DNA from 4 places in the Pseudoalteromonas sp. Ps84H-4 genome. Region 3 is predicted to be linked to each of the others. Evidence: predicted binding sites of a transcription regulator. Region 3 holds the regulator's gene; each other region holds the start of a gene.
What was found. Region 3 encodes sigma-54, which starts transcription at its own class of promoters, with help from an activator protein. Its sites were predicted from a motif close to GTTGGCACGNNNNTNGNNT; they were not measured.

Region 1: the regulator sigma-54 is predicted to act here: its motif matches at 1,762-1,780, upstream of flgJ (flagellar assembly peptidoglycan hydrolase FlgJ).
Region 2: the regulator sigma-54 is predicted to act here: its motif matches at 1,527-1,545, upstream of NH454_RS01735 (flagellar basal body rod protein FlgF).
Region 4: the regulator sigma-54 is predicted to act here: its motif matches at 1,642-1,660, upstream of NH454_RS02720 (BON domain-containing protein).

The regions. Positions count from the first base shown of each region.
Region 1 is NZ_JAMXSK010000001.1:370,122-373,731, forward strand. It holds gene flgK (flagellar hook-associated protein FlgK) at 1-754, opposite strand, end outside; gene flgJ (flagellar assembly peptidoglycan hydrolase FlgJ) at 768-1,724, opposite strand; gene NH454_RS01720 (flagellar basal body P-ring protein FlgI) at 1,929-3,023, opposite strand; gene flgH (flagellar basal body L-ring protein FlgH) at 3,036-3,610, opposite strand, start outside.
Region 2 is NZ_JAMXSK010000001.1:373,940-377,549, forward strand. It holds gene flgG (flagellar basal-body rod protein FlgG) at 1-705, opposite strand, end outside; gene NH454_RS01735 (flagellar basal body rod protein FlgF) at 727-1,491, opposite strand; gene flgE (flagellar hook protein FlgE) at 1,641-2,993, opposite strand; gene NH454_RS01745 (flagellar hook assembly protein FlgD) at 3,050-3,610, opposite strand, start outside.
Region 3 is NZ_JAMXSK010000019.1:87,828-91,437, reverse strand. It holds gene lptB (LPS export ABC transporter ATP-binding protein) at 1-563, shown strand, start outside; gene NH454_RS16305 (RNA polymerase factor sigma-54) at 681-2,177, shown strand; gene hpf (ribosome hibernation promoting factor) at 2,204-2,491, shown strand; gene ptsN (PTS IIA-like nitrogen regulatory protein PtsN) at 2,495-2,947, shown strand; gene rapZ (RNase adapter RapZ) at 2,948-3,610, shown strand, end outside.
Region 4 is NZ_JAMXSK010000002.1:50,553-54,162, reverse strand. It holds gene NH454_RS02735 (methyl-accepting chemotaxis protein) at 1-373, shown strand, start outside; gene NH454_RS02730 (hypothetical protein) at 358-567, opposite strand; gene NH454_RS02725 (YqaE/Pmp3 family membrane protein) at 822-980, opposite strand; gene NH454_RS02720 (BON domain-containing protein) at 1,038-1,607, opposite strand; gene NH454_RS02715 (LiaF domain-containing protein) at 1,937-2,593, shown strand; gene NH454_RS02710 (VOC family protein) at 3,285-3,610, opposite strand, start outside.

The DNA.
Region 1 (3,610 bases), on a different contig from region 3:
GCTTTAACTCTTTAAAGTTTGGATCGGGGTCGCCACTAAATGAAAACAGGTTAAATGTACCGCTTTGCATAACAAGTGCTTGACCTGAGCCTAAATACACTTGTTTTTCGCCGTTATTACCATCAAGTGTTTCAATATCTATCAACTCAGATAAATCACGAATTGCTTTATCACGCTCATTGTATAAACCACTAGAGACTGACTCACGATCAGTACCATGTACCGCCGCAATTTTAGTATTCAAATCACTAATATTTTGGATAAGGTTATTCGCCTCATCTGAGAAGATTTCTAATTGTTCATTCACAACCGCTTTTTGATCAACCACGATGCTCGATAACCTATCCATCTGATCAATCAAGTTCTGTGCATCAGTCATTACTAGTGAACGAGCGACTCTTGATGAAGGCTGATTTAAGCTTTCTTGTACGTTGTTAAAAAACGAGTTGATACTGGTCGATAAACTATTTGATTCTTCTGAAAACAGGCTATCTACTCGGCTTGCTTCAGTTACAAACTGATCAAAAAATGCCTTATTTGAGGTATCACGATTTAATTGCTTTTGGGCAAACTCATTTAACAAGCGATACGTTTCGCCACGACCCACTTGGTTGTCGATCATGGTTGTGAACTCAGTGCGTTCACGCACATAGCCTTCAGTATTCACATTCGCTATGTTTTTACTGGTGGTTTGTAAAAGCTCAGAATTCGCTCTTACACCGGCATTAGCAATGTCATATAAGCTAAATGACATGAGGGTTTACTCCTTAACGTACCAATGAAGCAGCGACACTTTGAAGCTCAACACGCTTCAGCACCTGCTTTATTTTATCGGCATAATTTGGATCAGTTGCATAACCTGCTTTTTGTAACGAATCTAAAAAGGCAGCAGGTTCTGCAGTGTTTTTTAGTGCTTCTTCGTAACGTGGGTTTTCATTTAAGAAGTCAACGAAGTCATTCACACTGTCTTTAATTGATTGATATGCGCGGAAACTTGCTTGTTTTTTAACAGGCACGCCTTGTTCAAACTCAAGGGTAAGCTTACTTGCTTTATCACCTTGCCAACGCTGATCTGATTTAATATTGAATAAGTTGTTACTGCTTGTACCATCCGCTTTGCTGATGATGTGTTTACCCCAACCCGTTTCAAGTGCGGCTTGAGCAACCATAACCGCCGGATTCAGGCCAATCTTTTGTGCAGCATTTTTGGCATGTTCCCAGATAGAACTAATAAACGATTCAGCATCGTCAAAACGATTATTAGCCTGCTCATTTAGCTCAGTATCTGTAACCGATTTAGTTTGAGCATTAGCATCATCTTGCCCTCTTGCTCGTTTATCACTATCAAACTCAGTCGTCGTTCTTAATACTGAGCCTGGGGTAAACTGTTTACCGTCTGGTGATAACTGCTGAACGATTAAATCAGCTAAGCCTAGCGAGCCATTCGACGACAACTCGACTGAAAGCTGTTGGTCATGCATTTCTTCAAAGAACTTCACGCCACTTGAATTAAATGGGCTATCTTTATCTTCGAATGCCTCATTGGCTTTACGCATACTTTTAAGCAGCATTTGCGTAAAGATAGATTCGAATTGTGCCGCCGCTTTTTTCAGCGCCTCTTTTGACGCATCGCTAGAGGCATCACTTTTCAGGGCACTTTGACGTAGTGAGTCTAAGTTACCTAAATCAAAAAAGTTTTGCTTGTCGAGATGATTAGTATCCATCAGCTTTTTGACACAATAGTTAATAATGCAAATTAAAATGCAAAAATTGCGCCAATAAAAATCTTTAGAAATGAATAGCTAATAAGTGATATTGGTTTTGACTAACTTTAAAACAATAGTTTTAGCTAATGCTTGAAGAGTGAAAGATATAAAAAGTGCTAAAAGATATGAAAACAAAAAACGCGCCCTAGAGCGCGTTTTAATTTAAATGATAACCAGTTGCCCGTTTATCGCCCCCGCTTCTTTTAAAGCTTCAAGTATTGCCATTAAGTCACCCGGTGCAGCCCCAACCTCATTGATTGCGCGCACGAGATCATCAAGATTAACACCTGGATTAAATACAAAAGCACGTGAATCATCTTCGTTCACATCAATAATACTTTGATTGGTAACCGTGGTTTCACCATCACTTAAAGCATTTGGCTGTGACACATTTTGCTGCTCAGCAATGGTGACCGTTAAACCACCATGTGTAATCGCCGCAGGCTGTAGCTTCACGTTTTTGCCAATCACTATTGTGCCTGTGCGAGAGTTCACAATAATTTTTGCTGCTGTGTCTGCTGGCTTAAACTCTAAGTTTTCAAGTGTCGACAAATAAGCAACACGTTGAGAAGCATCACGCGGTGCTAACACTCGTACTGAAGCTGCATCGATTGCCTGAGCGCTGTCAGGACCCACTAAATCATTAATAGTTTGCTCTAAGCGTTTAGCCGTTGTGAAATCAGGACGATTTAAATTAAAGGTAATGTAGTCACCTTGCATAAACGGGCTCTTAATAGCACGCTCTACAATGGCACCGTTTGGAATACGGCCCACTGTGGGTGTGTTAATAATAACTCGGCTACCATCAGCACCTTCAGCACCTAGACCGCCCACAACTAAGCTGCCTTGTGCAATCGCATAAGTATTGCCATCAACCCCTTTTAAGAAGGTTTGTAATAAAGTACCGCCACGTAAACTGCCCGCACTACCTATAGACGAAACCGTAATATCAATAGTTTGCCCAGGCTTTCTAAACGCTGGAAGCTCGGCGTGCACAGCCACCGCTGCGACATTCTTTATTTTGGGTTTTAAGCTATCAGGTAAAGTGATACCAAAGCCATTTAGCATGGCTTTAAAACTTTGTTGTGTGAACCGGCTTTGCTCACCTGTGCCTGGCAAACCAACAACAAGGCCATAGCCTACCAACTGGTTAGAGCGTACACCCTCAACCATAGACACATCTTTAACTCGCTCAGCTTGAGCAGAAAACTGCAGGCTGATTAAGCAAAGAGCAATAATGTATTTAAACCCATTCATGACTTTGTTCCTCTAAAATGGGAAAAGCGAACTGCTAAAGAATCGAGAAAGCCAGCCAGCACTTTGTGTTTCTTGCATTTGCCCTTTACCAGAATATTGTATACGTGCATTCGCTATACGGTTTGACGTGACTGTATTACTTGCTGAGACATCTTCTGGACGAACTAACCCTTCCAAACGAATAAACTCTTCACCGGTATTTAGCGTGAGCCATTTTTCACCACGGATCACTAAGTTTCCATTAGGTAAAACGCGCATCACATTGACAGAGATATCACCAAATAGACTATTCGATTGATTCGACTTTGAGTCACCTTTAAATGATGACCCTGAACCAATGCCAAATTGAATGCTGTCACCACCAATGTTAACCGGATTTCCACCTAACCCAATTACAGGGTCTAAGTTAGCATCTGTTTCTTTATCGGTTTCAGTTTTTGCTGCTTTAGTTGCTTGCGTTGACTCTTGCAATTTAACAGTGATGATATCGCCAGCACGCAGTGCCTTTTTATCAGAGTACAAATCGTTTGATGTATAGCTATCAAACAAAGACCCTGTTGGCACCATTTGTTCTGTTGTAGGCTCTG
Region 2 (3,610 bases), on a different contig from region 3:
AATCAGATTAACCAGCTCTTCTGTTACATTTACATTTGACGTTTCAAGCGAACCTTGTACCACAGTACCTAAACCATCAATCCCCGGATTACCTTGCACTGGTGCGCCACTTACAGCTGTTTCTGTGTATAAGTTTTGCCCCATTGGCTCAAGACCCGATGGATTGATGAAGTCTGTTATAGTGAGCTGACCAATTACCACATTTTCTGCCTGACCTGCTACACGAACAGATACTTCGCCATCTTGTGACACCGTAATTGATTGCGCATCATTTGGCACATTCATTTCAGGTTGCAACGGGAAACCCGCACCTGAAGTTACGATACGACCGTCTTCATCTGTCGTAAATTGACCATTACGTGAGTAAGCAATATTGCCGTCAGGTAACTGTACTTCAAAAAAACCTGGGCCTGAAATCATCCAGTCCAGTGAGTTTTCGGTCGTTAACATATTACCTTGCGAAAAGTTCTTTTGGTTTGCTACAACCTTAGCACCGGCACCAAGCATTAAACCTGATGGCATTTCAGTATCTTGAGACGAACGACCACCTGGTTGATTAATGTTTTGATATAGTAAATCTTCAAATACGGCGCGGCTTTTTTTGTAACCGACCGTGCTGGCATTCGCGAGATTATTTGAGATCACCGAAATATCGGTTTGCTGGGCGTCAAGCCCGGTTTTACTGATCCACAATGCTGGATTCATAACTCTACCCTCTCAGTCATCTTAAACAATGCGTAACAGCTGATCTTGACGCTCATCAAGCTCTTCGGCTGTTTTCATCAATTTAACTTGTAATTCAAATTGGCGTTGGTTGCTGATCATGTCGACCATTTCATGGACTGGATTAACGTTCGACATTTCAAGCGTACCTGACAGTACTTTTACATTGGGTGAAATATCACAGAACCCACAAAGATCATTGACCAACATATCTTCTTTTGGTCTAAATAAACCGTCATTACCTTTTTCAAGCTGAGTGTTATCAGCTTCGATCACTTTTAAGCGGTCAACTACTTCTAAAAAGTTGGCAGGTGCACCTTGCGGGCGCACTTGGATCGCGCCATCTTCGCTAAACTCAACCTTCTCAATTGGCAAAGGCAAGATAATAGGCCCGCCCTCGCCAATAACTTGACGGCCATGGCTGGTGATCAATGCGCCGTCAGGTGTGATGTTTAGTGTGCCTGTTTTGGTATAAGCTTCGTTACCTGATGCATCTTGCACACTGAGCCAACCACGGTCGCTCATGGCAATATCAAGCTCTCGGCCTGTCTCAACGAATCCACCCGATTCCATATTTGAACCAGGACGCTCTTGCATCGCAAACACACGTGATGGCAAGCCTTCACCAAAAGCCTGCATGGAACGCGCTTGTGCAAAATCAGCTTTAAAGCCAGTGGTGTTAGCATTAGCAAGGTTGTTAGCCTTTAACTCAAGACCACGCAAGCTTTGCTTGGCACCAGACATGGCAATGTAGACCATTTTGTCCATAACATTGACTCACTAAAAATACGATAACTAAAGAAATGCAATAAAAGTGCCAAAGTAAAATTGACGCATAAACAGGATGGTAAAAATGAAAAAAGGCTGCCAATTGAGGGAGCAGCCTTCGTGTCGGATTAAGCTCAGAGCCGTTAAGATTAACGGATCTGTAGGATGTTTTGTTGTAGTGTTGAGTTAACTTCTAATGCACGTGAATTTGCTTGGAAGTTACGTTGTGCACTGATCAAATCAACAAGTTCACTTGTCAAGTTAACGTTTGACTGCTCAAGAGCTGATGAGTTAATTGAACCTAATGTACCTGAACCTGGTTCACCGGCAATTGGCTCACCAGAGGTTAAGCTTTTCTTCCATGCCGTGTTACCCACTTGCTGTAAACCTTGTGAATTAGAAAAGCGCACCATTGCCACTTGGCCTAAGAATGAAGTATCACCATTACTGTAAGAAGCAACGATTTTACCATCTGTACCAATATCAATACCTGATAGACGACCTACAGTCGCACCATCTTGCTCTAGCGCTTTCACTTCAAAGTTACTTGCATATTGAGTCGGTATTTTATTCGTTGTACCAGCTTCATCGCGCCAATTGATGTTTACATCATCAGGGAAACTCGCACCGTTAGATAATAAACCAGATATACCGCCTGAAGGTATTGTTAATGGATTAAACGTAGCATCAGTATTTGGAGTCCCATCAGTGCTTTGAGGTAAACCACTTGAGTCAAACTGAAAAGTTGAAATAGGTGTATATGGCGACGCAGTTTGCTCAGTACCATTAGCAGCAAACGGCTTTTCATCAAGTGTTGCAAACACTTGCCATTCATTGTCATTACCAGTCGCTGCTGCGTCAGTTTTAACAAAGAAGAACTGTAAAATGTGTGGCTCACCTAAAGAATCATACACCGTTGTTGATGTTGAACTGTTATACGACGCACTTGTCTCAGGGTCAAATGGTGTAACTGCTGGCGTTAATGCACGCGAATCTAAGTTAAACGACGAATAAACATTGGTCGTAGCGCGTGGAGAACCTGATGCATCAGGAATTTGTAGCGCAGAAGATGTGCTTAAACTAACAGAAGTTGTATCACCCGTTGCTTCATCAACAGGGAAACCTTGTAAGTAGTTTCCGCTAGCATCCACAATAAAGTTGTCTTTATTCAGTTTGAACGCACCAGCACGAGTATATGTAAAATCTTGTGCACCTAGGTCATTTGCCATGGCAAAGTAGCCTTCACCAGTAATTGCTAAATCCAGTGAGTTATTAGTGAAAGATAATGAACCTTGGTGGAATTGTTGTGCCACCATTGTAGTTCTTACGCCGTCACCATTTTTAGTTTTACCTGAGCTAAATACTGATGATGCGTACACATCAGCAAACTCAGCACGAGACTCTTTAAAGCCTGTGGTGTTAACGTTAGCAATATTGTTTGCTGTTACATCTAAGTCTTTTTGCGCGGCAGCAAGGCCGGTTAATGCAATATTGAAGCTCATAAGTCACCTCTAAAGTGTCAATCTGTAGCACTAGGCTAACTAGTTAATCTGTGTAATTAAGCGATTTCTGCAACATCAGTTAGCCTAACCGCGCCTTCTTTAGTATTAATAATAATGCCGCTAGATCCATTGATATTAACGCTTTCAATATTTTTGAAAGTCGCTAAAGGTAGACTGCTATAGTCACCATTTTGGAATCCTTCAGCTTTAACTTCGTATTCGCCTGGAGGCAAAAGCTCTCCATCGTCATTTTTACCATCCCACTCAAAACGAACTGCGCCAGCCGATTGAGCGCCCATGCTGATGGTACGTACAAGTTGACCTGACTCATCAGTAATGCGAAGCGTAAGATCTTCAACAGGCGTTTCTGCAATTGCCGAACCTTTAGCAACGTTACTACCATCAAAATCAATCGTATTTGATTCTAATAGTGCTTGTTTACCAACTAAGGTCGAAGCTTGTAATGCCGAGTTCGATGTCATTGACGCAGTAAGTGCATCAAATTTTGAGTTTAAATTCGAGATCCCTTCAGCCATGGTAAAGTTGGTCATCTGAGCAATCATTTGATCATTATCAGCCGGCTTGCTTGGGTCTTGAAACGACAACTGTTGTGTTAA
Region 3 (3,610 bases):
GCGATAAAGGCAAGATCAGCATTGATGATAATGATATTACACTTTTGCCAATGCATAGCCGTGCACGTTTAGGGATTGGTTACCTACCACAAGAGTCATCTATTTTTAGAAAGTTAACGGTTTATCAAAACCTAATGGCTATTTTAGAAACGCGTAAAGATTTAAATAAACAAGGCCGAGAAGAAACACTCAACAACTTACTTGATGAATTTAGTATTCAGCATATTCGTGATAGTCAAGGTATGGCCTTATCTGGGGGCGAGCGTCGTCGCGTAGAAATTGCTCGGGCATTAGCCGCAAACCCTAAATTTATCTTGTTAGATGAGCCTTTTGCTGGTGTTGATCCTATTTCAGTGTTAGATATAAAGAAAATTATTGAACACTTAAAAAATCGTGGTATTGGTGTATTAATCACTGACCATAATGTTAGAGAAACCCTTGATGTTTGTGAAAAAGCCTACATTGTTTCTCATGGGGAGCTAATTGCATCAGGAACACCTGAGCATGTTTTAGCTGACCAAACCGTACGCGATGTGTATCTAGGTGAGCAATTCAGGCTATAACCAATAAGCCACCATCTAGCGCATCTGCTAAACTAAATAACAATGACAATAAATCGATATATATTTACCTGTGACTGCACAGGTGTCGATAACACATAAAAGGATTGTTAGGGATACATGAGGCAATCATTACAGCTGCGCATGGGCCAGCAACTTACAATGACTCCACAACTGCAACAAGCAATTCGCTTGCTGCAGCTTAGTACATTGGATCTCCAGCAAGAAATTCAAGAAGCACTTGATAGTAACCCTCTGCTTGAAGTGGAAGAAGCAGATTACAACGATGAAAACATTGGTAAGAACGAGCAAAAAGCTGAATCTGATGATACTCAGCTAAGTGCATCGGCCGAAGAAGCGCCGAGTGAGTACGAACAAGAAAGCAGCGATGCCCTTAACAAAGACACCGTAAGTGACGATTTAGCCATGGATGTGACATGGGATGAGTACATGAGTGCTGCCCCATCAACATCATCAGGTCCAATGCCAGAAGATGAGTCAATTTATCAGGGTGCATCGACTGAAACCCTCCATGAATACCTTATGTGGCAATTACAACTCACGCCATTTAGCCCAACCGATGAAGCGATCGCTGTCGCCATCGTAGAGGCAATTGATGACTCAGGTATTTTAACTGTTAGCTGCGAAGACATAGTCGAAAGTTTTAATCAAAATAATGATGAAGAAGAAATCGAACTAGATGAAGTCGAAGCGGTCTTAAAGAGAATACAGTTGTTTGATCCAGTAGGGATTGGTGCCCGTAGCTTACAAGAGTGCTTATGTATCCAGCTTCGCCAATTCGATGCGAGTACGCCGTATTTAGCTGAAACTAAAATGGTTTTATCTGAGCATATTGAATTATTAGCAAGTCGCGACTATCGCACTTTGATGAAAAAGACTAAGCTTAAAGAAAGCGAACTAAAAGAAGTAATGACGCTGATCCACAGCTTAAACCCTAAGCCAGCAGACAGCATAGTTCGCGAAGAGTCTGAGTACGTTATACCCGATGTATCGGTTAAAAAAGTTAAAGGTCGTTGGGTCGTTGAACTAAACCCAGATTGTATGCCAAAAATTAGAGTGAATAGCCAATATGCAGCTATGTCACGCTCAGTAAAATCGAGCAGCGATAGCCAGTTTATTCGCTCTCATTTACAAGAAGCTAAATGGTTTATTAAAAGCTTAGAGAGCCGTAACGATACACTTTTAAAAGTGACCAATTGTATCGTACAGCAACAACAAGCATTTTTTGAACATGGCCCAGAAGCCATGAAACCAATGGTGCTGAACGATGTCGCAGAAATGGTCGAAATGCATGAATCGACAATTTCACGTGTTACAACACAAAAATACATGCACACCCCTCGCGGGATTTTTGAGTTGAAATATTTCTTCTCAAGCCATGTCAGCACAGAAAACGGTGGTGAGTGTTCATCAACAGCAATTCGCGCTTTGATCAAAAAGCTTATCGCTGCAGAAAACTCAGCTAAGCCATTGAGTGATAGTAAAATTGCAGATATATTGGCTGAGCAAGGAATTAAAGTAGCTAGACGCACAATTGCAAAATATCGAGAGTCTCTAGCGATACCTCCGTCTAATCAGCGTAAGAGTTTGATTTAGACGTTTTACATAGAAGGAAAATGCTTATGCAACTAAATTTAACTGGTCGTCATGTAGAAATCACTGATTCATTAAGAGACTATGTAAACAGCAAGTTTGCAAAACTAGAAAGGCATTTTGACCACATTAATAATGTACATGTCATTCTAGATGTAGAAAAATTAAGCCAAAAAGCAGAAGCAACTTTACATGTAAATGGAGGCGAGCTCTTTGCCTCAACTGCACACCAAGATATGTATGCAGCCATTGACTCGCTAATCGACAAACTAGATCGTCAAGTCATTAAACACAAAGAGAAATTAGCTCGACACTAAATTATGAAACTTAGTTCACTTACTAACCAGGACTGCAGCAAAGCTGCGGTCCTTTTTAATAGCAAAAAAAGAATCCTTGAATATATCAGCGAGCTGGCTCACCAGCAGCTTCCTCATTTATCTCAACAAGACGTCCTTGATGCCTTACTCAATAGAGAAAAATTAGGCAGTACAGGTATTGGTCGTGGCATTGCTATTCCACATGGCCGCATGAGTGGTGCAGAGCAACCACAGGCATTTGTCATAGTGAGTGAATCCCCAATCAATTTTGACGCAATTGATAACCGACCTGTGGATATTTTCGTTGCACTCATCGTACCAGATGGAGACAGCCAACTTCACCTAAAGACCTTATCGACAATTGCTGATAGACTAAAAGATAAAGAGTTTTGTAAACAGTTACGTAGCGCTAAAACAGACCACGAACTGTTTCAGGTCATATCAGCAGAGGCATAAATGGAATTAATTATCATCAGCGGTCGCTCAGGCTCAGGTAAATCGGTCGCTTTACGTGTACTTGAAGACTTGGGTTACTACTGTGTTGATAATATCCCAGTCAACTTATTACCTTCGCTTGTTCGTAGCGTTTCAGACAACTATGACAAAATAGCAGTCAGCATAGATGTGCGTAACTTACCGAAAGAGCAGCAAGAGTTTAATGATATTCTTGAATACCTGCCAGGTTTCGCAAACCCAACACTGTTCTATTTAGACAGTGATGACCAAACTCTGATCAAACGCTTTTCTGAAACGCGACGCTTACATCCTCTATCGATTGACTCGCTGCCACTCGATTTAGCAATTAAGCAAGAAAGAGTATTACTGGATGTACTGATCACGCGCGCTGATTTTATGATTGATACCACCGACCTGAGTGTTCATCAGTTAGCTGAATCAATTCGTGAAAAGATCTTAGGTAAAAAAGATAAAAAGCTGATTATCACCTTTATGTCGTTTGGCTTTAAACATGGTATTCCAAAAGAAGCCGATTACGTATTTGATGCACGTTTTTTACCAAATCCACACTGGGAGCCAGACCTAAAGCCACTCACAGGCTTAGATCAACCAGTAAAAGATTACCTTGCAAGTCATAGCATAGTGCAAAAATTTACATGGCAA
Region 4 (3,610 bases), on a different contig from region 3:
CAGAACACAAGAGTCAACGGATGATATTCGAAATATGATCAGTCGCTTACAGCAAATTGCTCAACAAGCATCAACTATGATGCAACAGGGTCAAGAGCGTGCTGAAGGCTCCGTTGAGCAAACGCAAATTGTATTGCAAGCACTGCAAGATATCGCGCAATCAGTGACAAATGTACAAGATCAGAGTCATCAAATTGCGACTTCAACAGAACAGCAAACTGTGGTTGCAGAAGATATTAATAATAGCCTGGCGGCTATTAACCACCTTGTTAATAGCACTGCGGATCATGCTCATGAATTGGCAGATGAAGCACGTGATTTAAATGAATTGGCAGCGTCTTTAAATAAGACAGTAAATCAGTTTAAGTTATAAAGATAAATTGCCGAAGTTATTAAAAACCCGATGTCACCTGAAGATGACATCGGGTTTTTATCGTCAGCCTTCCCTGTTAATCGTGGCGCAACCGCTTTCGCGTGTTCCATAAATTCATGCCACTGTTGCTTATTCCATAAAGCAACTCCTTTGTCGGTCAATCCTTGTGTTGGTTGCGTTTGTACTTGTTCCATATAGTCACCTCCTTACGCTAGCTTCATCCTGTTTGGCTCCAAGCCTGAGCTTATCCCTTGCTGTCATCTCCGTTCACTTTATCCATAAAGCGTTGCCATTGTGCGCTACTCCATAACGCTTTGTTACTTCCTTGCTGTCCTTTTTGCTGTGCTACATTGTCCATACTGTAAACTCCTTGCGGTTTATCGTCCTTTACTCCTACAGCTGCTCCTTGCTGTGTTCCCTGACTCATCCTTGCTTATTAATGCGGTAATTATCGCTTAGCGATGATATACACAGCATGAATCAAACCTGGAATGTACCCTAATAAGGTTAAAAGAATATTAATCCAGAACTGCGCACCTAAACCTACCTGTAAAAATACGCCAAGAGGTGGAATTAAAACCGATAAAATAATACGTATTAAATCCATGACTCACTCCTTGAAATCTATTAGCCCAGCCAAAGCTGGGCTAATTTAGGCTTGCTGTTATTCAGCAACAATCGTTAATTCATCGATTACTTTGCGAACGTCTTCAGCGTTTTCAGCGATACTGATTGCTAATTGCTTTTCAGCATCAGACTCAACGGTACCTTTAAGTGTTACTACACCGTTATCGGTATCAACATCGATGTCTGTACCACCTACTTCTGAGTTAAATAAATAACGTGTTGTGATTACAGTACTGATTTTCGCATCTGTTAAATCGCTTTCAGTTGAATCAGCTTTATCTGCTTTCATTTTCTTAGCCTTCATGTTTTTAACAACCGTTAGTTTGTTATCAACAGAGCTAACGCCATCTAGGCTAAGAACAAGCTCTTCAGCAAGCTCTTTATCTAATTCACTATCAACTTTACCTGTAAGTACAACCTTGCCATTCGTTACATCAGTGTTGATGTCAAAGTTGTTAAGGTTTGTGTTCATAAGAAGCACAGTTTCTGCCTTACCATCAATCCAAGCATCTTTACTTTCATTTTCCCAACTGCTTGCCTGAGCTGACATACTTGCTGTTGCACCAATTACTAAAGCGGCAATCATAGATTTGTTAAAAGTGTTCATAATCTTCTCCTTTTGATTTAAGACACTTTTACTAATGCGACTATGATGCCAACTATTTATTTGTTTAATTTCAACACCTTAAACCCTCATTCAGCGACTATTTATATTCAATTCGGTAAAGATTTACAGGCTGCTCGGTAAGAAGTTCACTATGTTGCAAAAATAACCATTTAGTTGCTGATTTTATTAATCTGTGGTTAATTTAACTAAGTAACGTTGACACTACAAAACACAACATATTGATTTATAATAAAATAAAATTTGGCCTAAGCTTTGCTTTATAACGAATAACATAAAAATCACTTTGATAATCACAACAGGGAACTACCATGGCCGTTAAACTTGAAGATCGCCCACTCGATCAAGTAAGAGAAGAAGTAATTGATCAACTCATTTATAACTACAGTCATGCTGTTATTTCAGCTGAAGCATTTGAACGCCGCTTAGACCAAGCAATGGAAGCCACCAGCAACGAAGTACTCGTTGAACTTGTTGCTGACTTAGAGCTTAAAGCTGATATTGACTACAAATCGCAAAAGCATGCGCAATTTAAACCTCATTATGGCCACAGCAGCGATAACGAAAGTCTGCAGCTTCGTAGCATTTTGGGTTCAAATGAGCGCAGCGGCCAGTGGGTAGTGCCAAAAGAAATCCACCTTACAAACTGCTTAGGTTCAATTGAGCTCGATTTTAGCGAAGCGATTTTCCAGCACCAACATGTCACTATTTACGTGAACTGTATTTTAGGTAACGACGAAATCTATGTGCCAGAACATGTCAATGTGGTATCAAAGCTGTTCAGTGTTATTGGCAGTGTAGAGAACAGATCAGTCGCCTTAAATAAAGGCCAAGGCCCAACCATCACCATTGAAGGTAATGTATGGCTAGGCTCAGTCGAGATTTCAGTTAAACGTACCATGAAAGAAAAGTTCATCAGCTTTGCCAACAGTCTAAAAGCCAGTTGGAAAGAGATGAATAAGATGTAGTAAAAGTTGCGAGTTGCGATTATGTTAATGTAGGTCGTCATTTATGGCGACAAGATATTGCATACGTTTCACCAATGACGCGCTAAAGCACGACCTACTAGAATGCGCGCGAAATAAATTTCACGCCTACATCGAAGATCTAATCGTACAAAGAGGGTAAGAGGCGCTTCGCTTAAGAGAAAACTCAGTTCTCTTCCTCTATGCTCTCTGTGTTCTCTGTGGTTAGAAAAAAGATCTTTAATTCACGAAGAGGACAAGAGGCGCTGCGATTTAGAGAAAACAAAAAACACAATTATCACTTCCTCATTCTCTTCTCATTCACTTCTCTTTGTGCAAAACATATTTGAACCACAGAGAGCACAGAGGCGCTGCGCGCTACACAGAGAAAACCAAATTAATACAAAGAGAATGACTAGAGCCTGTCCTTCTCTACCTCTGTGTCCTCTGTGTCCTCTGTAGTTAGAAAAAAGATCTTTAATTCACAAAGAGGACAAGAGGCGCTGCGCTTTAGAGAAAACAAAAAACACAATTATCACTTCCTCATTCTCTTCTCATTCACTTCTCTTTGTGCAAATTTTTTAAAACATATTGAACCACAGAGAAAAGCAAGTTATTACTTTCTCATTCTCTTCTCTTTGTGCATATATTTTTCTCGACCTTCTAGTGCTCGGCTAAAAGCTGACTGCTCTAGCTACAAGTCATTATTCCTTTCACTCGGTATATCACTGAAATACTCTACAAACTCAACTTCAAAACCTGCGGGATCGATAAAATATACATTTTTACGATACGGGTTTTCTGGACCCTGTTTATCTATTTCATAACCAGCGTCAACCAAGCGTTCAATTACGGCATTAATATCGTTTGTCACATAAGCAAAATGAGCAAGGCCCACTTGGTGCCCTGCTAAATCACGGTTTTCGTCTTCACCGTTATCGCTCAGAGCAAGATATTGGTAATCATCACCAAAGTGCAGCCATTTGCGCGGTTTGCCTGACCATGTGCTATCACCTTGGC